One region of the Streptomyces sp. NPDC001822 genome, then DNA from elsewhere that is predicted to be linked to it. Evidence: riboswitches for the same ligand, from Rfam matches in the RefSeq annotation. Region 1 holds a riboswitch; each other region holds the start of a gene.
What was found. A riboswitch is a leader RNA that binds a small molecule or an ion and turns the genes downstream of it on or off. The one in region 1 is predicted to bind cyclic di-AMP.
Positions count from the first base shown of each region.

Region 2: another riboswitch for cyclic di-AMP. It lies ahead of ACFYY2_RS29905 (C40 family peptidase); the one in region 1 lies ahead of ACFYY2_RS17620 (M23 family metallopeptidase).
Region 3: another riboswitch for cyclic di-AMP. It lies ahead of ACFYY2_RS24820 (transglycosylase family protein); the one in region 1 lies ahead of ACFYY2_RS17620 (M23 family metallopeptidase).

Region 1 covers NZ_JBIATW010000006.1:429,191-436,037, reverse strand. The annotation lists partial or broken gene ACFYY2_RS17635 (IS200/IS605 family accessory protein TnpB-related protein) at 1-1,554, opposite strand, end outside; gene ACFYY2_RS17630 (IS607 family transposase) at 1,547-2,122, opposite strand; gene ACFYY2_RS17625 (aldo/keto reductase) at 2,283-3,227, opposite strand; gene ACFYY2_RS17620 (M23 family metallopeptidase) at 3,376-4,410, opposite strand; cyclic di-AMP (ydaO/yuaA leader) riboswitch at 4,422-4,574, opposite strand; gene ACFYY2_RS17615 (PP2C family protein-serine/threonine phosphatase) at 4,808-5,965, opposite strand; gene ACFYY2_RS17610 (MerR family transcriptional regulator) at 6,099-6,845, opposite strand.
Region 2 covers NZ_JBIATW010000017.1:37,837-44,683, forward strand. The annotation lists gene ACFYY2_RS29870 (adenosylmethionine--8-amino-7-oxononanoate transaminase) at 1-257, opposite strand, end outside; gene bioB (biotin synthase BioB) at 250-1,413, opposite strand; gene ACFYY2_RS29880 (8-amino-7-oxononanoate synthase) at 1,556-2,746, shown strand; gene ACFYY2_RS29885 (DUF397 domain-containing protein) at 2,696-2,935, opposite strand; gene ACFYY2_RS29890 (helix-turn-helix domain-containing protein) at 2,863-3,825, opposite strand; gene ACFYY2_RS29895 (ATP-binding protein) at 4,058-4,489, shown strand; partial or broken gene ACFYY2_RS29900 (LysE family translocator) at 4,656-4,775, shown strand; gene ACFYY2_RS29905 (C40 family peptidase) at 4,914-5,384, opposite strand; cyclic di-AMP (ydaO/yuaA leader) riboswitch at 5,388-5,560, opposite strand; gene ACFYY2_RS29910 (hypothetical protein) at 5,925-6,233, opposite strand; gene ACFYY2_RS29915 (ATP-dependent Clp protease proteolytic subunit) at 6,241-6,847, opposite strand, start outside.
Region 3 covers NZ_JBIATW010000011.1:201,187-208,033, forward strand. The annotation lists gene ACFYY2_RS24800 (SurA N-terminal domain-containing protein) at 1-522, shown strand, start outside; gene ACFYY2_RS24805 (nucleoside triphosphate pyrophosphohydrolase) at 606-1,592, shown strand; gene ACFYY2_RS24810 (cytochrome P450) at 1,589-2,887, shown strand; gene ACFYY2_RS24815 (transglycosylase family protein) at 2,993-3,952, shown strand; cyclic di-AMP (ydaO/yuaA leader) riboswitch at 4,242-4,413, shown strand; gene ACFYY2_RS24820 (transglycosylase family protein) at 4,414-5,088, shown strand; gene eno (phosphopyruvate hydratase) at 5,414-6,700, shown strand; gene ACFYY2_RS24830 (septum formation initiator family protein) at 6,794-6,847, shown strand, end outside.

The sequences.
Region 1 (6,847 bases):
CCTGCCGCGTTCAGCTCCATCGGATCATGTCCGTGGTCCGGGTACGCGGGGGCGGTTTCCCTCGCTGCCTCGGTCATCTGGTCCTGCCTGGGCGGTCCGATGCCCGCCAGCATCGCTCTGGTGCCGGCGGGGCGGTGCCGTCCGTCGCCGGATCGGGTGTCCGAGGGAGCGCCTGCCGATGGCCACCGAGGCGGCGGCGTGTCGGCTGGTCTTACGGGTTGTGGTCGTCAGTGGGGCCTGCCAGTGCTGCGCGCCCCACGTGCTGGTGTAGGCGGGGTCGACAGCGATCACGCCGAGTCCCCTCTCCGCGCACATCGAGAGCAGCCGGGCACGGAGCTTGCCGGTGGGGATGCCCGAGATGAGCTGTCGGAAACGCTTCTTGCGGCCGTGTTTCTCGCGGGTCGTGGAGTCGGTGAAGTCGAGGTCTTCGATCGCGATGGCCTGCACGCCGGTGGTCTTGGCCCAGTGCAGCGGGCGGGTGAGGGCGTGGCGCACCTGGGCATCGCGGTGGGTGGCGGTGTCCGACAGGTCGTAGTCGAAGCGACGCGGCTCACCGACCGGGTTGCCGTGCTCGTCGAGCAGCCACGCAGCGAGGTGGTCGGCGTTGGTGTCTACACCGACCACTCCCTGTGTCCGCAGCGCGTCCAGTGGTACGACGGGGAGTTCTTTGCGGGTCCAGGAGGCGTCCAGGTACCAGCGGCCCCGGACCGTGTCGAGGTGGATGCGGTAGGCCACGGCCCGGTTCGCTTCGATGCGGTCGCGCCACTCCTCGCCCCGGTGGGAGAACACCACGTGGTCAGCGAGGACGTACCGGCCGTGTTTCGCGTTCGCCAGCTCGGCCAATGGCACGGGCAGCTTGATCCTGATCTCCCCACCTGGGGTGATCCGGATCGTCTCGTTCCCGAAGCGCTTCCCGGACTCCCCGTCAGCCGACAGAAACCAGCGCGCCGCCTCCCACCGCTCCCGCCACCGCGCTTCGTTCAGACCGGCGGCGGCCAGGTTGTGCCGGGTGTTCGCGAGCTTTTGGCCGCCGCGCACCACGGACACACGGCCGTCTTCCCGTTCGGCGCGTACACGCTCGTACCGGTCCTCGAGGACTGCCAGACGGCGGGACTTGGCAAACCACTCGTGCCGGGACCGGTAACCGCCCGGTTTGCCCCGGCTGCCCTTCTCGCCGACCGGCAGGGACAGGCGGTGCCGCACCGTCTTGATACCGGCGTCCAGCCCTTGCAGATGAGCATGCTGAGCGCGCCGGGACAGGCCCCACTGATCATGCGTGCGGGAGGTGACCGAACCGGCCCAGCGGGACGACGAGGAGGCCGTCAGCCCACGCTTACGGGCAGCCCACGTCTCGGTGGAGTGCTCCAGCCCGTCCCCGCAGCGGGTCTTGAGATCCCGCGACGCCAGGGAACCCATGTGGCCGCCGACCAGACGCAACACCTTCTCATCCTCGGCGGTGAGGCCCTTGAGGCGGTCGCGAATGCTCACCCCCGACGGGCCATCGGCGACGAACGGACGGGAAATCGTCCGCAGTGGCTTCTTCGGCTCAGCCATGCGACGCCGCTTCAAGAGCTTTCACCGCACGGTTCTTCGCCGACCGGCGCCCGTACAACCGGGCGCAGAACGACGTCAAGACCTCCACCATGTCCCGTACCAGGTCGTCTTCGACTTCGCCCTCATCGAGGACTATGAGACGACGGCCCGTCGCGGAAAGGGCGGCCTCGACCAGCTCCACGTTCATCCGGCCCAACCGGTCCTTGTGCTCCACCACAACGGTGATCACCTCGGGATCGGCCAGCAGACGACGGGCCTTGGACCGGCCACCGTTCATGCCCGAGGCGATCTCGGACTCCACCCGCACAACCCGGTGACCGGCCTTCGCCGCCCACACGGACAAGCGGGCAACCTGCCGCTCCAGATCAGCTTTCTGGTCATGCGAGGAGACACGGGCATACAGACCCAGCCCTCCGCCCGCTTCCGGCGCGGCGTTCGACTCGACGTTCACCAGGATCGTGCGCGGACCGACCCGCTGAGCCGGTACCGGCAGCGTCCCCTCACGGAACCAGCGATACGCGGTCTGCGGATGCACGCCCTGCGTCTTCGCCCAGTCCGTCAGATTCACACCCGGACAACGACACTCACTCAAACAGGGTTACGCTCACTTTTCCGACTGTGATGACCAGCAGTTGTAAATCCCTACCTGGAGCACCGCCCCCGTGCGGCTCCGCCGGGGTGAGGGACCCGTCCGGACCGCCGGGGCCCGGACGGGTGGTGCCGGATCCTCAGGCCGAGGCCTCGGTGAGCTCGGCCAGCTGGCTCTCGGTCAGTTCGAGTCCGGCCACCGCCACGAGCGCGGGCAGCTGCCCGACCGTGCGGGCCGAGGCGATCGGTGCGGCCACCGTCGGCCGGGCCGCCAGCCAGGCCAGGGCGACCGTGGCGATCTCGGCGTCGTGCTCCTGGGCCACCTTGTCGAGCGCCCCGAGCACCTTGCGGCCGCGCTCGGTCTCCAGGTGCTTCCCCGCGCCCTCGGCCCGGGCGCTCTCGACGGCGGTCCCGGGCCGGTACTTGCCGGTGAGGAAGCCCGAGGCGAGCGCGAAGTACGGCACGGCGGCGAGCCCCTCGGAGGCGGCGGTGTCCTGGAGCGCGCCTTCGTAGGTGTCACGCGATACGAGGTTGTAGTGCGGCTGCAGAGCGACGTAACGGGCGAGGCCCTCGCGCTCGGAGAACTCCAGGGAGGCCTTGAGCCGCTCCGGGCTGATGTTGGACGCCGCGATCTCCCGGACCTTGCCGGCCTTCACCAGCTCGTCCAGGGCGCCGATGATCTCCTCGACGGGGACCGTCTCGTCGTCGAAGTGCGTGTAGTAGAGGTCGATGCGGTCGGTACCGAGCCGGCGGAGCGACGCCTCGGCCGCCCTCTTGATCGTGGTGGCCGACAGACCCTTGTACTCCGGGTGGGCACCGGCCTTGGTCGCGACGACGACGTCGTCCCTGCGGGAACGGGCGGAGAGCCACGCGCCGATGAGCGTCTCCGACTCACCGCCCTCGTTGCCCGGGACCCAGGCCGAGTAGGCGTCGGCGGTGTCGATGAAGTTGCCGCCCGCCTCCGTGTACGCGTCGAGGACGGCGAAGCTGGTGTCCTGGTCGGCGGTCCAGCCGAAGACGTTGCCGCCGAGGGCGAGAGGGAAGACCTTCAGGCCTGATGTTCCGAGCGGGCGCAGTGATGTCATACCCCGGCCCAACACACCGCCGGAGCCGCATATTCCGCCGGGCGGCCGTCCGCCCCGGAGCGGACCGGCGGCCCTGGCGTCGGGGGGTTGTGCGCCAGGGCCGCCGGGGTCTCGGGGCTCGGAGTGCGCCGTGGGCCGGCGCGGGCACTCAGATCGAGAGGCCCTTGCCGCGCAGCCAGCTCATGGGGTCGACGCCCGAGCCGTCGGCGGTGTGGATCTCCAGGTGCAGGTGCGGTCCGGTCACGTTGCCCGTCGCCCCCACCCGGCCGATGGTGTCGCCGGTGGTGACCTTCTGGCCCGCGGTGACGTCCATCGAGGACTGGTGGCAGTACCAGACCTCGGTGCCGTCGTCGAGCTCCAGGACCGTGCGGTAGCCGTAGGAACCGGACCAGCCCGCCGACTTGACCGTGCCGCTGTGCACGGCCTTGACCGGCGTACCGGTGGGGGCGGCGAAGTCCAGACCGGTGTGGTAGCCGGAGGACCACATCGAACCGGCCTGACCGAAGGTCGAGGTGATGGTGTACGAGGAGGTGGGGACGGCGTAGCTGAGGGCGAGCTTGGCGAGGCGCTCGGCCTCGGCCTTCTTCTTCGCCGCCTCTTCGTCCGCCTTCTTCTTCGCGGCGGCCTTCGCCTCCGCCTCGCTCTGCTGCTTGGCCGCCTGCGCCGCGGCCTCCTCGGCCGCCGCCTTCTCCTGCGTGGCCCTGGCCTCGGCCTCGGCCCCGGCCTGCTGCTGCTCGGCCTGCTGGAGGATGCGGGCGCGCAGCGCCTCGCCGGCGTCCGTGGTGCCCTGCTCGGCCTCGGCGGCGGTGATGCCGGCCGTGGTCAGCGGGGAGGACGCGCCGACCGTGCCCTGATCGGCGTCGTCGGCCAGATAAGCGCCCACGCCGGGAAGGGACTTGGCGTCGGGAAGATTGTCCGCGATGGAATCGGGAAGAGAGATGGAGACCGGCGGTTTGCTCTGCGCGGTGGCCATGCCTCCCGCGCCGACGGCCGCGATGACACCGACGCCGAGGACGGTGGAACTACGGGCGAGACCACGCTGCTTGGCCACGCGGTGCCGGCCGCGCACGGGACGGATGGACTCCTCGGTGGGGTTCCACTCCTCCCACGTCCTGCCCTGGTCACCGGGGCTGACGGGCCTGAAGGGTGCCGGAGCCTCGGGGGCAGGCTGATTTGACGCCACGTGGGCGCACTCCTTTCCTTCCTTCTCGCCTACCGGGTTAGCTGACGGGTTCGGAGCAGGAAGGTCTCCTACGGGCCCCTTCGTCCCTCGCGGGAGTCAGGTGTCCGATTCACCCCATGTAGGTGGTTCCCCGGTTCCCTTGCGGGATTCGGCGCCGCGCACGGTGCCGCCTCTGGCGACGACTGGGACAACCGCGCTGCGTTATCGAACGTTAATAGACATGCGGGTCCGATTCCAAGCGGTTCCCACAGATCGTTCATGACTCTGGCCTGGACTTTCGGGGGTCAATCGCCCTCAAACGGGCGAGTTGAATATCCCTCACGCACGCGCCTTTTTCTGACGGTGCGTCAAATGTTATGCGTAGCGACGTCTTTTGATTACGGACGGTCGCCTTCGGTCATTCACGGTCCAGTCCCACGATCTTCACCGTCTTGCGCCGCTCCTGCTGCCCCCTGGACGGCCGCCCGACCGCGAGCAGCGCCAGGTCGTCCGTCGACCGGCCGCCCGTGTGCAGCCGGACGTCGTCGGTGAGTGCGGAGAGCAGCTCCTCCGGTCCCGGGAAGAGCCTGCCGCGCAACCGGGCCGCCGGGTCGTAGAAGACCCCGTCGGCGTCCCGCGCCTCCGAGAGCCCGTCGGTGAACGCCAGGAAGGTGGCCCCCGGCGGCAGCGGCCATTCGTCCGCACGGTCCGGCCACACGTCGAGGCCCATGCCGAGCGGCAGGGCCGGCTCGGTCGGCCGCAGGACGTCGAGCCCGCCGTCCGCGTGGAGCACGAGCGGCTCGGGGTGGCCCCGGTTGACCACCCGCAGCACGTCGGCGCCCACCGGGATCTCGGCGAGCACGGCCGTCACGAACCCCTCCATCGAGTCCAGTCCGCCCCGCCGCGTACTCTCCCTGGCGAGCGCCCGCTCCAGCCGCTGGACCACGCCCTCCAGCGAGCGCTCCTGCTCGGCCGCCTCGCGGAAGGCGCCGATCACGACGGCGACCGCCGCCACCGCGTCCAGGCCCTTGCCCCGCACGTCCCCGACCACCAGCCGCACCCCGTACGGCGTGTCCGCGACCGCGAACAGGTCGCCGCCGACGAACTCGTCGGCCTGGGCCGCCTCGTAGCGCGCCGCGACGAGCAGGCCGCCGATCCGGTCCTCCGGCACGGGGAGCACCGCCCGCATCGCGGTCTCCGCGATGACCCGCGCCGAGGCCAGCTGCTCGTTGCCGCGCTGCACGACCCGGTTGATGACGAGCGAGAGCGCGGCGACGGTGACCAGGGTGAGCAGGTCGGTGATCGGGGCGGCATCCGCGAGCATGCCGTCGGACACCCGGATGGCGAGGACGACGAGGATCGCGACCACGCCGGTGCGAATCGTGGAGGCCAGCGAGAAGAAGGGGGCAGCGATCAGCGGGGCCGCGGCGAAGAGCGGGACGGCGGAGACCTCGGGCGGGGTCGTCACGTCGCAGACCAGCCCGGCACCGATCATCAGGGCGGGCAGCAGGCGCACGAGCCTCCGGGCGCGCGCGTTCCCCTCGGCACGCCCCTGACGTACGTCCCGCTTCCCCACCTGTGCACTCCTGCCCGGTCCGCCCACGGCTGCGGACGGTACCGCGCCCCGCCCCGGCCGGGCGGAGCCGCGCCGTGGCGCGACCGCTCATCGGCCGAAGGAAGGAGCGCAGCGCCGCCCGGCCCCTCCGGGGTCAGTCGGAGAGCCGGTGCCGCGCGTGGATCGTCAGTGCATCCCGTACGAAGACGGCGGTCCCGTCCCCGTGGCGATCGTAGTTCTTCGCGAAGCGCGGATCGGCCGCGTACATCTCGCCGAGCCCGGTGACGTACGCGCGGGTGACCTCCGTGGTCACCGCCAGCCAGGCGCAGTGCCGCCGCGCGATGTCCTGCACCTCGTCACTCCCCGCGTCGAGGCCGGCGGCCCGCGCCGCAGCGTAGTCACGGGCGATGACGTCGTGCTCGCCCTGGAACGCGGCGCGCTCGGCGGGGCTCAGCCCACGCCACCACCGGTCGCCCCGCTCGTACGCCGCACGGCCCCACCGCTCGCCGACCTCCTGCTCGTACACGGTGTGGTCGAAGCCGTCGAACACTTCCTCGGCCATGAGATCCTCCCCTTCCTCGGTCCTGTGGAGAGTGGTCCGCACCGAGGCGATCTGCCGTCCGATGCGCTCGCGCTCCTGCTCCAGCAGGCCCAGATGGGCCCGGAGCGCCGCGGAGGTGTCCCGCTGCCCCTCCAGCACGTCCTTGATCGCCGGCAGCGAGAGCCCCAGCTCCCTCAGCAGCAGGATGCGCTGGAGCCTGACCAGGGCGTCCTGGTCGTAGTAGCGGTAGCCGTTCGCACCCGTGCGGCTCGGCACGAGAAGACCGAGATCTCCGTAGTGCCGGAGCGTGCGGCTGGTGGTGCCGGCTCTTCTGGCGATTTCCTGGATGGACCACTCCATGC
Region 2 (6,847 bases), on a different contig from region 1:
TGACTCATCCGGTCCAGCTGACCCCGGGCCGCGTCGTTGAGCACCGGATGGTTGTAGCCGTGCACCGCCGACCACCACGAGGACATGCCGTCCACCAACTCGTCCCGGCCGTGCACGGGTTCGGCGAGTCGCAGCCGTACCCCGGACGCGGACTCCACGATCAGGGGCTCCTGGCGGCCGGGCATCGGTCCGTAGGGGTGCCAGACGTGTGCCCGGTCCAGGGCGCGGATCTCGGCGGGGGTGAACCGGTCAGGCATTGGGCGCGAGATCCGTCCCGGCACCGCGGCGGCGCACCGCCACCAGATCCGTGCGCGCGACCTGCGCCTCGGACTGCTCCGGAACCGCCCCCGGGGCGTCGCCGCACGGAGCGCAGCCGCCCTCGTGCGAACCGCAGCCTCCGGAAGGTGCCGCCCGGTGCTCGGGGAGCGTCTTCGTCTCCGCCCCCTCCACCTCGAAACCGGCGTCCGCGATCATGTCCAGGTCGGTCTGGCCCGCCTGGCCCTCGCTGGTCAGATAGTCGCCCAGGAAGATGGAGTTGACCAGGTTCAGGGCGAGCGGCTGCATCGAGCGCAGATGGACCTCGCGGCCGCCCGCGAGCCGCACCTCGACGTCCGGGCACACGAACCTGACCATCGCGAGGATGCGCAGGCACCGCTGGGGAGTGAGGTGCCAGTCCTTCGCGAGCGGGGTTCCCTCCATGGGGATCAGGAAGTTGACCGGCACGGAGTCCGGATCCAGCTCACGGAGTGAGAAGACGACGTCGACGAGATCGGCGTCGCTCTCGCCCATGCCCGCGATCAGCCCGGAGCACGCCGAGAGTCCTGCGGCCTGGGCCTGCTGCACGGTGTCCACGCGGTCGGCGTACGTGTGGGTGGTCGTGATGTCCCCGTACGTGGCCTCGGACGTGTTGAGGTTGTGGTTGTACGCGTCCGCGCCGGCGGACCTGAGGCGCTCGGCCTGCCCCTCCGACAGGAGACCGAGGCAGGCGCACACCTCCACGTCCTCGTGCTGACCCTTGATCGCCTCGATGGTCCTGGACACCCGGTCGACGTCCCGGTCGGTCGGCCCCCGGCCGCTCGCCACGAGACACACGCGCTTGGCGCCGCCCGCCACGCCCGCGGCGGCGGCCCTCTCCGCCTCGTCCGGCTTGATCCAGGTGTACTTGAGGATCTCGGCCTTGGAACCGAGACGCTGCGAGCAGTAGGAACAGTCCTCGGGGCAGAGCCCCGACTTCAGGTTGACCAGGTAGTTGAGCTTGACGCGCCTGCCGAACCACTGGCGGCGCACCTTCCCGGCCGCGGCCACCACATCGAGCAGTTCGTCGTCGGAGGTCGCCAGTACGGCGAGCGCTTCGTCACGGGTCGGCAGTTCGCGCCGCAGCCCCTTGTCCACCAGCGTGTTCAGCAGGTCCATGGCGTCGATCCTGGCGTACGACACCGCCTCCGGCCAAGGAGGAACCGGACAGGACCCGCGGACGATGCTGTGTGTATTGCCACACCCTGGCCTGTTGCGCACCGGGCTAGGGTCTGTGAACTGCCTACAAAGGGACCCGCTCATGTCCTACGCCCCGTTCGACTGGATCGACGACGAGGCCCGCCGCCGTACCGACGCCGGACTCGTCCGGACGCTCCGTCCCCGCGCCTCGCGGACGGATCTGCTGGACCTCGCGAGCAACGACTACCTGGGCCTGACCAGGCATCCCGAGGTCACGTCGGCCGCTGCCGAGGCCGCGCGCGAATGGGGCGCGGGGGCCACCGGTTCGCGGCTGGTCACCGGAACCACCACGCTGCACGCCCGGCTCGAACGCGAACTCGCCGAGTTCTGCGGATTCGAGGCGGCCCTGGTCTTCTCCTCCGGCTACGCGGCCAACCTCGCCGCCCTGACCGCACTCACCGGGCACGATGCACTGATCGTGTCCGACGCGGGCAACCACGCTTCGATCGTGGACGGCTGCCGGCTCTCCCGGGCGGCAACCGCGGTCGTGCCGCACGCGGACCCCGAGGCCGTGCGCAAGGCGCTCCTGGCACACACCGGACGGGCTGTCGCGGTGACCGATTCCGTCTTCTCGGTGGACGGCGACGCGGCCCCGCTGGCTCTGCTGGCCGATGTCTGCGAGGACGCGGGCGCAGCCCTCCTGGTGGACGACGCACACGGCCTCGGCGTGCTGGGGGACGGTGGGCGCGGCGCCCTCGCCGCCGCCGGACTCGCGGGCGGCCCGGGGATCGTCGCCACGCTCACCCTCTCGAAGTCACTGGGGAGCCAGGGTGGAGCCGTGCTCGGGCCGGCCGGGGTCATCGCCCATCTGGTCAACTCGGCGCGGACGTTCATCTTCGACACGGGCCTCGCCCCGGCGGCGGTCGGCGCGGCCTCCTGCGCCCTGACGCTGCTGCGCCGGGAGCCGGAGCGCGCAGGAAGGGCGAGGGCGGTGGCCGCCGAACTGCACGGCCGGCTCACCGCCGCCGGTCTCACCGCCGTGCGCCCGGACGCCGCCGTCGTCTCGGTCCGCGCGCCGTCGGCGGAGTCGGCGGTTCGCTGGGCCGCTGAATGCCGTGCCGCGGGGCTCGCGGTGGGGTGCTTCCGGCCTCCTTCGGTGCCGGACGGGGTCTCCCGGCTCCGGCTGACGGCCCGTGCCGACCTGACGGCGGCGCAGATCGAGTTCGCGGTGGCCACGATCGTCGGATCGGCGCCCCGCGGGTCAGTCGAGGCCGCCGACGCGGCCGCCGGGTCCCCGGCGGCCGCGCAGTGAGGTGACGAAGGACGTCCACGCCGCGCTCGACAGGCTCAGGTGCGGGAGCTCCGTGTCCTTGGAGTCCCGGACGGCGAGCCTGCCGGGGGCGATCAGCGCGGTCTCCACGCAGTTGTTCATTCCGGTGCTGCGGCTGCTGCGCCGCCATTCGGTCGTGGGCTGTGGGAGCTGTGCGGGACGGTCGGACATCGTGCCCCCCTCGGGCAGTCTGAAGGTTCCGCCTGACCGCCGCTGCTCAGCGCGGCGATGAGGTCCAGCGAACGCTCGGGCGACAGCGCGTGGGCCTGCATCGTGCGGAAGGCCGAGCTGTACGCCTCGATGTCTTCTCTCCGCTCCAGATAGAGGCTACTCGTCAAATGGTCAAGAACGACCACATCCAGATCAGAAGTGCTCGGAAAGGAGAAGATAACGAAGGGGCCGGTGAGGCCGACGTACCCTCCCGCCGCGAACGGCAGCAACTGAAGTGTCACGTGTGGAAGTTGGGCCGCCCACAGCAAGTGGCGCAGTTGTTCCGCCATCACCCCCGCGCCCCCGACCTGGCGTCTGAGAACCGCCTCGTCGAGCACCACGCTGAGCCGCAGCGGTCCGGTCGTGTGCAGGACGCTCTGCCGGGCGAGTCTGACCTCCACCAGGGAGTCGAGGGCCGCGGGGGGCAGGCCGTCCAGGGTGGAGCGGGTCACGGCCCGCGCGTAGTCGGCGGTCTGCAGGAGCCCCGGCACCACCGATGTCTCGAGCGTGCGCGCGGCATCGGCCTGTGACTCGAGACTGATGAAGTCGCGGTACTGCGGCGGGATGAGGCCACGGTAGGCGTGCCACCAGCCGTTCCCGCCGCCGCCGGCCGATCCGGCGAGCGTCTGGAGCAGGGAGCGCAACTGCCCGTCGTCCACGCCGTAGACGTCCAGTAACCGCGTCACGTCGTCGGGGGACACCCCGCTCGCGCCCGTCTCGATCCGGCTCACCTTCGACTGGTGCCAGCCCAGCATTCCCGCGGCTTCCCGGCTCGTGAGTCCGGATGTGTGACGCAGACCGCGCAGTTCTTCGCCGAGTTTGCGACGGCGTACGACCGGGCCGTTGCGCACGACGGCCTCCCTCCGTTGTACGGAGAGCCGGCCCCCGTTCGGGGGCGGCTCGGAAAGTGGCCAGTGTGGCGCCCGGTCACTGCTCGCGGGGCATGGTTCACCGGAATGGGCGACAGATATATGCATATCTTGGTGGATCGCAGTTACGGACGGCCTCGGGAGTGGCAGTCTGGCGCGAACCACAATCCGGACCGGTCGCGGACCGGTCGGGACGGGAAGGGACGGCGACGCCATGGCAGACCATCAGGAAGCAACCGTCACCTTGCCGAGCGACCCGGTCTCGGTGTCCGCGGCCCGGGCCCACGTCGCGCGGGTGCTCAGCGAGTGGGGCCTGGCCGAGGACAGTGACCTGGCCGACGCGGTCCGGCTGATCGTCTCGGAACTGACCACCAACGCCGTCCAGCACACGTTCGGTCTGTCACCCACGTTCACCGTCGCCCTACGGCTCGACCGGGACGAGGAGCTGTACCTGGGCGTGACGGACAGCCACCCCCGCTGGCCGCAGAAGCTGCCCGCGGCGGTCCGTCAGGACAACGGCCGGGGCATGGTGATCATCAGGTCCCTCGCCAAGGAATGCGGTGGGAGACTCAGCGTCAGCCCCACGCCCGACGGGGGGAAGACCGTGTCGATCGCCCTTCCCTGGGCCGTTCCGGCGCAGGCCTGACGCCGGGTCATGGTGGGCCGGGGCGGCCGAAACCGCTCCGCAGCAGTGCCGGCAGCGTGGCGGCGGTCGCCGTGTTCTCCGTGACTCGCGCCTGCCGCCACGGCGGCCGCACCCGTGGGCGGTTCGCAGTCCGTGACCGCCGGCTCCACGTCCGGGTGGGCGCGCCGGAACGCGGTCGGGGCTGCTCGTGCGCACCGCCCTGGCGGTGGCCGGGCTCGCCGCCGTGCTCGTGGCGATGCCCGTCCTCCTCCGCGCCGTCCAGCTGCTGGGCGGGGCGTACGTGCTTACCGCCCGCGCCATCGAGGGCGGCAGCGGCACGGCGCTCACCGCGCTGGGACTCGTGCTGGTGACCGGGCCCCTGCTGCACGGAACGAGGTGGGGAGCGGTGCCGGCGCGGAAGGCCGGCACCGGGCGGACGCAGGTGTCAGCGGACCCTCCCGTACCAGACGCTGTTCGACCAGATCTTCTCCAGCCGCACCACCGCCCCGGTCTTCGGCGAGTGCCAGATCCGGCCGCTGCCGGCGTAGATCCCCACGTGGTAGACGCTGCGTCCCGCGTGAAAGAAGACCAGGTCGCCGCGTTTCCGCTGCGACCTGGAGATATGGCGGGTCTTGTTGTACTGCTGCTGCGCCGTGCGGGGGAGCTTCTTGCCCGCTTTCCGATACGAGTAGAGCGTCAGCCCGGAACAGTCGAACCGGTGCGGGCCAGTGGCGCCGTATCTGTAGGGCGCGCCCTTCTTGGAGGCCGCGATGTCGAGAGCCCTCGTCGAACGGCTCGCGGCCTCGGCGTCGTCGACGACGCCCGGGGCCAGCATCGTGGTGCCTACAGCGAGAGTGAGAACCGAGGCCGTACCGACCCGGGCGAACAGAGACGGGACATGAACCTGCGCAGTCATGCGCAACCCTTCGTCAGCCGCCTGTGAAGGATGACCTGTCGGGTTCGGGCTGGCGAAGTTGCCCGGCCGCGCAAGGCGGCTTCACCCCGAGGACCGTCCGGATGTCCGGGCGGCCCGTTGTGCTCGGGTCCTCCACTCCTGCCGATCCACTTCTGTCGACCAGGCATCCGGACAGCGGCAGGACTCGGCGTCCGCCCGGACCGCCCCGCCGCGGCGGCGGGGGCTTGTCGTCCCAGGGATCTTTACGCACGCGCTGCCGGATTTCCTCGCTGAAGCTGCGATATGTGAGAGTCGTCACCACTGATCCGTTCGGGTGGACGGGGCGGATCCGGTGACCTCGCGGCCGTGCCGGACCAGCCCCGTACCAGCGATGGAACGACCGATTTCGTTCACTGTCCGCGCTGGGTGCGCAAGTTGGGCTGTCCCTCGGGAGGGGGACCTTCTACGCCGAACGAGCGAGGAAAACTCATCGGCTCGTCGGGCGTGTCGGGAAGGTCGCCGCAATGGAGTCCTCTGCGTGGGCGTCGGGCGCCCCGGTGTTCAGTGCGACGACGCCGGCGGTACGGCGACCCGTCCGGCCCGCCGCTCCCCGTCCAGCAGCCGTAACGCCCTGGCCAGCGTCTCCGCGTGGATCCGGGACTCGCCCCGCTCGTGCATCAGCGTGAGCGCGTCGCGCAGGGCGGCCGCCCGGGAGGCGAGCGCCTGCGCTGCCCGCAACGCTCCGTAGGTGTCGCCGCCGCGGGCGGGATTGATCCGGCCGAGCTGGTCGAGCGCTTCGAGGTAGCAGTCGATGAACTCCGCCTCGGCGCGGGTGAGTGCGGGCAGTGGCGGGAACTGGGGTGTGAGCATCGCTTGTTCACCTCGCGGGGTGCGGCGGCTGGGACGGAGTGCGGTTCTCCACGACGTGGTCCACCAGCCCGAACGCCAGGGCGGCCGGGGCGTCGAGAATGGTGTCCCGCTCGATGGCGGCGCTGATCTCCTGTGCGGATCGCCCTGTGTGGCGGGCCAGCATCGCCGTGAGCAGCTCGCGCTCGCGGGACGACTCGCGCGCCTGGATCTCCAGATCCGAGGGCTGTCCCCGCACCGGCTCCTCCAGAGCGGGTTGCTGAATGACTACCCGGGCCCCGGGCAGCGCATGTCGGTGGCCGGGGGAGCCGGCCGCCAGCAGCACCGCGGCACCGGCACCCGCTTGGCCGATGCAGAAGGTCTCCACCTCGCAGGCGAGGTAGCGCATGGTGTCGTAGACCGCCGTCATGGCGTGGAAGGTGCCGCCGGGCGAGTTGATGTAGAGCGAGACCGGCCGGTCCGGGTCCGCGTGCTCCAGGTACATGAACTGGGCGATCAGGTCGCTCGCCGCGGTGTCGTCGACCGGTGTGCCGAGGAAGACGATCCGCTCCGAGAGCAGCTTGGAGTACGGGTCCATGGGCCGGGATCCGTATGCGGTGCGCTCGGTGAACTCGGGG
Region 3 (6,847 bases), on a different contig from region 1:
ACCGTCCAGGCGCAGGCGGCCGACGTGCGCACGGCGCAGCAGAGCGCCGGACAGTCCGAGGAACTGGTCAAGAAGACCGGGCAGCTGAACCGGGCCAAGCTGCACAGCCTCATCTTCGGGCGGGTCCTGGACCGGGCCGCGAAGGACGCCGGGGTGACCGTCAGCCGCAAGGAGGTCCAGGAGATCCACGCGGCGGCCGCGGCGCAGTCCGGCGGGGACGAGGGCCTGCGTACGGTGATGCTGGAACAGCGCTGGGTCGCCCCCGGCCAGATCGAGGAGGACCTGCGCAAGGAGGTCCAGCTCCCGAAGCTGGCCCGTGCGCTCGGCGCCGACCTGCAGACTCCGGCCGGCCAGCAGGCCGTGAGCAAGGCGCTCACCGAGGCGTCGAAGGCGCTGCACATCGACGTCAACCCGCGCTACGGCAGTTGGGACGACAAGAAGGTGCAGCTCAGCACGTACAAGACGGCGTGGATCAAGCAGGTCACCACCTTCCCGGGCCAGGAGCCCGCGGCGGGCGCCTGACCCCGGGACACCTCGTCCTGGCGGGGCGGGTCTCACACCCGGTCCGGACGAGGGGTGCCCCCGGCCGGGGGTAGGTTCGAGGTGTGAACGCTGAAGACCCCGGCCGTATCGTCCTGCTCACCGCCAGCCACCGGGTCGCCCCCGGTCTGCTGTCCTGGCCCGCCTGGCAGACGCTGCGGGCCGCCGACCGGGTGCTGTGCCCCGAGTCCGACCACCCGCAGCTGCCGTACCTGCGGGAGGCGGGGGTCGCCGCCGAGCACGCCTCGCCGTCGGCCGGGGAGCTGGTGGACGACTGCGCGGGCGGCCGGACCGTGGTGGTGATGGTCGGTGGCGAGGGCGATCAGGCCCTCACGGACGGGCTCGCCCGGCTGGGCGGCTCGGGCCGGGTGCGGATGCCGGACCTGGAGCTGCTGCCAGGTTCGTACGACCTGCCCGGGGCGCGGCTCCTGGACCTGGTCCAGGTGATGGACCGGATCCGTCTCGCATGCCCGTGGACGTCGCAGAAGACCCACGAGGGCCTGGCGAAGTACGCCATCGAGGAGGCGTACGAGCTGGTCGAGGCCATCGAGGACGGCGACCGCGGGGAACTGCGGGAGGAACTCGGCGACGTGCTGCTCCAGGTCGTCTTCCACGCCCGCATCGCCGAGGAGGACGCCCAGGAGCCGTTCGGGATCGACGACGTCGCGGCGACGATCGTCGAGAAGCTGATCCACCGCCATCCGCACGTGTTCGGCGACGAGACCGCCGAGACCCCGGAGGACGTCCGCGCCCACTGGCTGCGCACGAAGGCCATCGAGAAGCAGCGCGCCTCCGTCACCGACGGCGTGCCGCTCGGTCAGCCCGGCCTGGCGCTCGCCGCCAAGCTGGGCAGCAGGGTCCGCGCGGCGGGACTCGACGCCGGCCTCCCCGAGGGCGACGGGATCGGTTACCAGCTGCTCGCCCTCGCCGTGCGGGCGGAACGCGACGGTGTCGATCCGGAGGCCGCCCTGCGCGCCGCAGCGCGCGCCTACCGTGACGCCATCAGGGCCGCCGAAGGGCTCGACGGCGCGGCGGACGGCGTCCAGGAGTGAGTGACGGCTGCCCCGCGACCCCTTCCGGCCCCGACGCCGGACCCGAGCTCTTCACCTGGGAGTTCGCCACCGACCCGTACCCCGCCTACGCCTGGCTGCGCGAGAACAGTCCCGTGCACCGCACGGCGCTGCCGAGCGGAGTGGAGGCCTGGCTGGTGACCCGGTACGCGGATGCCCGGCAGGCCCTCGCGGACACCCGGCTCTCCAAGAACCCGGCCCACCACGCCGGGCCGGCGAACGCCAAGGGGAAGACGGGCATCCCGGGTGAGCGCAAGGCGGAGCTGATGACGCATCTGCTGAACATCGATCCGCCGGACCACACCCGGCTGCGCCGGCTCGTGTCCAAGGCGTTCACGCCGCGCCGGGTCGCCGAGTTCGCGCCGCGCGTGCAGGAACTGACGGACTCCCTCATCGACGCCTTCATCGAGGAGGGGAAGGCGGACCTCATCCACGACTTCGCCTTCCCGCTGCCCATCTACGCGATCTGCGACCTGCTGGGGGTGCCCCGGGAGGACCAGGACGACTTCCGGGACTGGGCGGGCATGATGATCCGCCACGGTGGCGGCCCCCGGGGCGGGGTGGCCAGGTCGGTCAAGAAGATGCGCGGTTACCTCGCCGAACTCATCCACCGCAAAAGGGAGAATCCCGGCGACGATCTCATCTCCGGCCTGATCAAGGCCAGTGACCACGGTGAGCACCTCACCGAGAACGAGGCCGCGGCGATGGCCTTCATCCTTCTCTTCGCCGGTTTCGAGACCACCGTCAACCTGATCGGCAACGGGATCTACGCGCTGCTGCGCAACCCGGCGCAGCGCGAGCGCCTGGAGCGCTCGCTGGAGGCGGGGGAGACCGGACTGCTCGCCACGGGCGTCGAGGAGCTGCTGCGCTACGACGGGCCGGTGGAGCTCGCCACATGGCGCTACGCCACCGAACCCGTGGCGCTGGGAGGACAGGTCATCGCGGCGGGCGACCCCGTCCTCGTGGTGCTCGCCGCGGCCGACCGCGACCCCGGGCGATTCCAGAATGCGGACACCCTGGATCTCGCTCGGAGTGACAACCAGCACCTCGGTTACGGGCACGGCATCCACTACTGCCTGGGTGCGCCGCTGGCCCGTCTGGAGGGGCGGGTCGCCCTGGCGACCCTGCTGAAACGGCTCCCTGACCTGCGGCTCGCTGCCGAACATGCCGATTTGCGATGGCGCGGTGGACTCATCATGCGTGGACTGCGCACACTCCCTGTGGAGTTCGTTCCCGGCCATACGGCGCCGGAAGGTGACATTCTGTCAACTCCGTGACTTTCACGTGATCTCCGCTGCATCGACTTGTGACACACGTTCGAGTACGGCTAGGTTCACCGTTCGACTCACCCGTCACATGTCAGTCACACGGAAGGCAATCCCATGGGCTCCGCGAACGGCAGACACCGTCGCCCTCGTCAGGCACCCGCCATCGTCGTCGCCGCAGGCGTCACAGGATCGGCGATTGCCATCCCGCTGCTCGGCGCCGGCGGCGCACAGGCCGCAGACGCCTCGACGTGGGACCGCGTCGCCGAGTGCGAGAGCGGTGGCATATGGAGCGCCGACCTCGGCAACGGCTACTACGGAGGCCTGCAGTTCTCCGAGGCCACCTGGTCGGCCTACGGCGGCACGGCGTACGCGTCCCGAGCCGACCTCGCGAGCCGCTCGCAGCAGATCGCCATCGCCGAGAAGGTGCTGGACGACAAGGGCCCCCAGGCGTGGCCCAGCTGCTCGGTGATCTCCGGGCTCGCACTCGACGGAACGCTGCCGGGTGTGGACCCGGGCGACGGGCCGTCCGCCGAGGCGACGGGCACCGCGACCCCGTCCGCGACCCCCTCCGCCGAGGTGCCGGACGAGGCGGACGCGAAGGGCAAGGCAGGGAAGGCCAAGTCCGGCGGCGCGACGGGCAAGGGCGGGAAGGCGGACGCGTCCGGCGCTTCGTCCTCCGCCACGCCGTCGCCCGAGGCGTCCGAGACCTCCGCAGCCTCGAAGCAGGAGGGGACGAAGGCCGGGAAGCACCGCGGCACACCCGCCCCCGAGACGGCCGAGGAGTCGTCCTCCTCGGCGGCCGAGGGCCGCGAGTCGGGCAGGCACGCCTCGCGCGGTGCCGCCGAGGGGCGTCAGAGCGCGGAGGGGACCTACACCGTCCAGGAGGGCGACAACCTCTGGGCGATCGCCGACACGGAGGAGCTCCCCGGCGGCTGGCCCGCTCTCTACGAGGCCAACAAGGACGAGCTCGGCTCCGACCCCGACCTGATCCTTCCCGGCCAGAGTCTGGACCTCGGCCTCGCCCTCGGTGCGGACGCGGGCGGGGCGCAGGCGGAGACCCCGGCCGCCAACTGATCAAAAGCGGGAAAACACCCCGAAATCAGGGGTAGTTCAGAGGCCTATGTCCACTTATGTGTAAGTGAGACATGGGTCTCTTTGCTTCAACTCGCGTGTCATGTACGCCCGGTCTGTCCATATCCGCTCCGACCTGCGCGAACGGATCGCCGGGCCGAGCGGTAACGCGACGATTGACCGCTATGCCCATTTTTGAATGTAGGGGTTGTGTGTGATTACGGTCGGAGCCGCTCGCACCGCGGGCACCTTCGACCGTCACGCCGAATCCTGCCGTCGGTCGGGGGGAACGACGCGTAAAGCGCCGTAGGCAGGAGCGGGGGACCCAGGTAAGTGCCGGAGCCCGGCTGTCGGAAGACGGCTGAGGACCGGCTGGGGGTGAAGTCGTCCGCGAGTGCGGTCGGCCGGGCAACTCACAGGCCCGAACCCGACAGCTCACCTCGTAGGCGTCGGTGAGGAGAACCATGCTGCTTTCCAGCAAGGGCAAGCACCGCCGCCCGTCCAAGGCCGTCCGCATAGCCACCCTGGCGGGCGTCGCCGGTGCGGCCGTGGCCGTGCCGCTGATGGGCGCGACCGGTGCTTCCGCCGCCTCCGTCGCGACCTGGGACGCCGTCGCCCAGTGCGAGTCCGGTGGCAACTGGTCCATCAACACCGGCAACGGCTACTACGGCGGCCTGCAGTTCTCGGCCTCCAGCTGGGCGGCCGCCGGTGGTACGCAGTACGCGGCCCGCGCCGACCTGGCCACCAAGGACCAGCAGATCGCCGTCGCCGAGAAGCTCCTCGACCTGCAGGGCCCGGGCGCCTGGGCCTGTGCCGGCGCCGGCGGCCTGACCAACGACGGTGTGGACCCGGGTGTGGACACCGGCTCCGCGCCGAAGGCCGAGACGAAGGCGCAGCCGGAGCGCAAGGCCGAGCAGCCCGTCTCGCGCAGCGAGAAGCGCGAGACCGTCACCACCCCGACCGGCCAGAAGGTCGAGAAGGGCGACGGCGAGTACAAGGTGAAGCCCGGCGACACCCTCAGCAGCATCGCCGAGGCGGAGAAGGTCAAGGGCGGCTGGCAGAAGCTGTTCAAGCTGAACGACGACATCGTCGAGAAGGCCGACCTGATCTTCCCGGGCCAGCAGCTCCACCTGAAGTAGTCACGAGCGGTACGGGGTCCTCCTCCGCCCCGACGGCCCGGCCCGGCGCGCCCACCCCCCTGCGCGCCGGGCCGGGCCGTGCCCGGGGTTCCCGGGTGCCTCCTCGGCGGGGCCCGTGGGGACTCCTGCGGGGGGAAGCGTTCAACTGTTGTAGTTACTGACCAGTAAATATCTGGAGATTTGCCCGTAATGCAGGTCCTTGGGCCCTTTTTCGTCCCAGGGGACGGGCGGACGGCCGACGGAGCGGGCCGAGCCGGTTAGGCTCGTGGCGCAAGGCCACAGTGACCCTGCACATCCAGTGTCATATCCCAGAAGGAGATGCCTCGTGCCGTCCATCGACGTCGTCGTAGCCAGGGAAATCCTCGACTCCCGGGGCAACCCCACGGTCGAGGTCGAGGTTGGCCTCGACGACGGCAGCACGGGACGTGCTGCTGTTCCGTCCGGCGCCTCCACCGGTGCGTTCGAGGCCATTGAGCTTCGCGACGGCGACCCCAACCGCTACCAGGGCAAGGGCGTCGAGAAGGCCGTCCTCGCCGTGATCGAGCAGATCGGCCCGGAGCTCGTCGGTTACGACGCCACCGAGCAGCGCCTCATCGACCAGGCGATGTTCGACCTGGACGCCACCGAGAACAAGGGCTCCCTCGGCGCCAACGCCATCCTCGGTGTCTCGCTGGCCGTGGCGCACGCCGCGTCCGAGGCCTCCGACCTCCCGCTGTTCCGCTACCTCGGCGGCCCGAACGCGCACCTGCTGCCCGTTCCGATGATGAACATCCTGAACGGCGGCTCGCACGCCGACTCCAACGTGGACATCCAGGAGTTCATGATCGCGCCGATCGGCGCCGAGTCCTTCTCCGAGGCCCTTCGCTGGGGCGCGGAGATCTACCACACGCTGAAGAAGGTCCTGAAGACCAAGGGCCTCTCCACCGGTCTCGGCGACGAGGGCGGCTTCGCCCCCAACCTCGAGTCCAACCGCGCCGCCCTCGACCTCATCCTGGAGGCCGTCAAGGAGGCCGGTTACGTCCCGGGCCGCGACATCGCGCTCGCGCTCGACGTCGCCGCGTCCGAGTTCTACAAGGACGGCGTCTACGAGTTCGAGGGCAAGTCCCGCTCGGCCGCAGAGATGACCGAGTACTACGAGGAGCTCGTCTCCGCGTACCCGCTGGTCTCCATCGAGGACCCGCTGTACGAGGACGACTGGGCCGGCTGGAAGGTCATCACCGACAAGCTGGGCTCCAAGGTGCAGATCGTCGGCGACGACCTCTTCGTGACCAACCCGGAGCGCCTGGCCCGGGGCATCGAGGAGGGCTCGGCCAACGCCCTGCTCGTCAAGGTCAACCAGATCGGTTCGCTGACCGAGACCCTGGACGCCGTCGAGCTCGCCCAGCGCAACGGCTTCAAGTGCATGATGTCGCACCGCTCCGGTGAGACCGAGGACGTCACCATCGCCGACCTCGCGGTCGCGGTGAACTGCGGCCAGATCAAGACCGGTGCCCCGGCCCGTTCGGACCGCGTCGCCAAGTACAACCAGCTGCTGCGCATCGAGGAGATCCTCGACGACGCCGCGGTGTACGCGGGCCGTTCGGCGTTCCCGCGGTTCCGCTTCGAGGGCTGACGGCCCGAGTCCGGAGCACCAGCCTCCGTCCGTCCCCGCATCCGGTCCCGTACCGTGTGCGGGGACGTACGTGCGTAACGGGAGGCGTGAGACATGGCCGGGAAGGACCGCGACCGGTTCTCCACCGCGACCAGGCTGCGGCTGCTC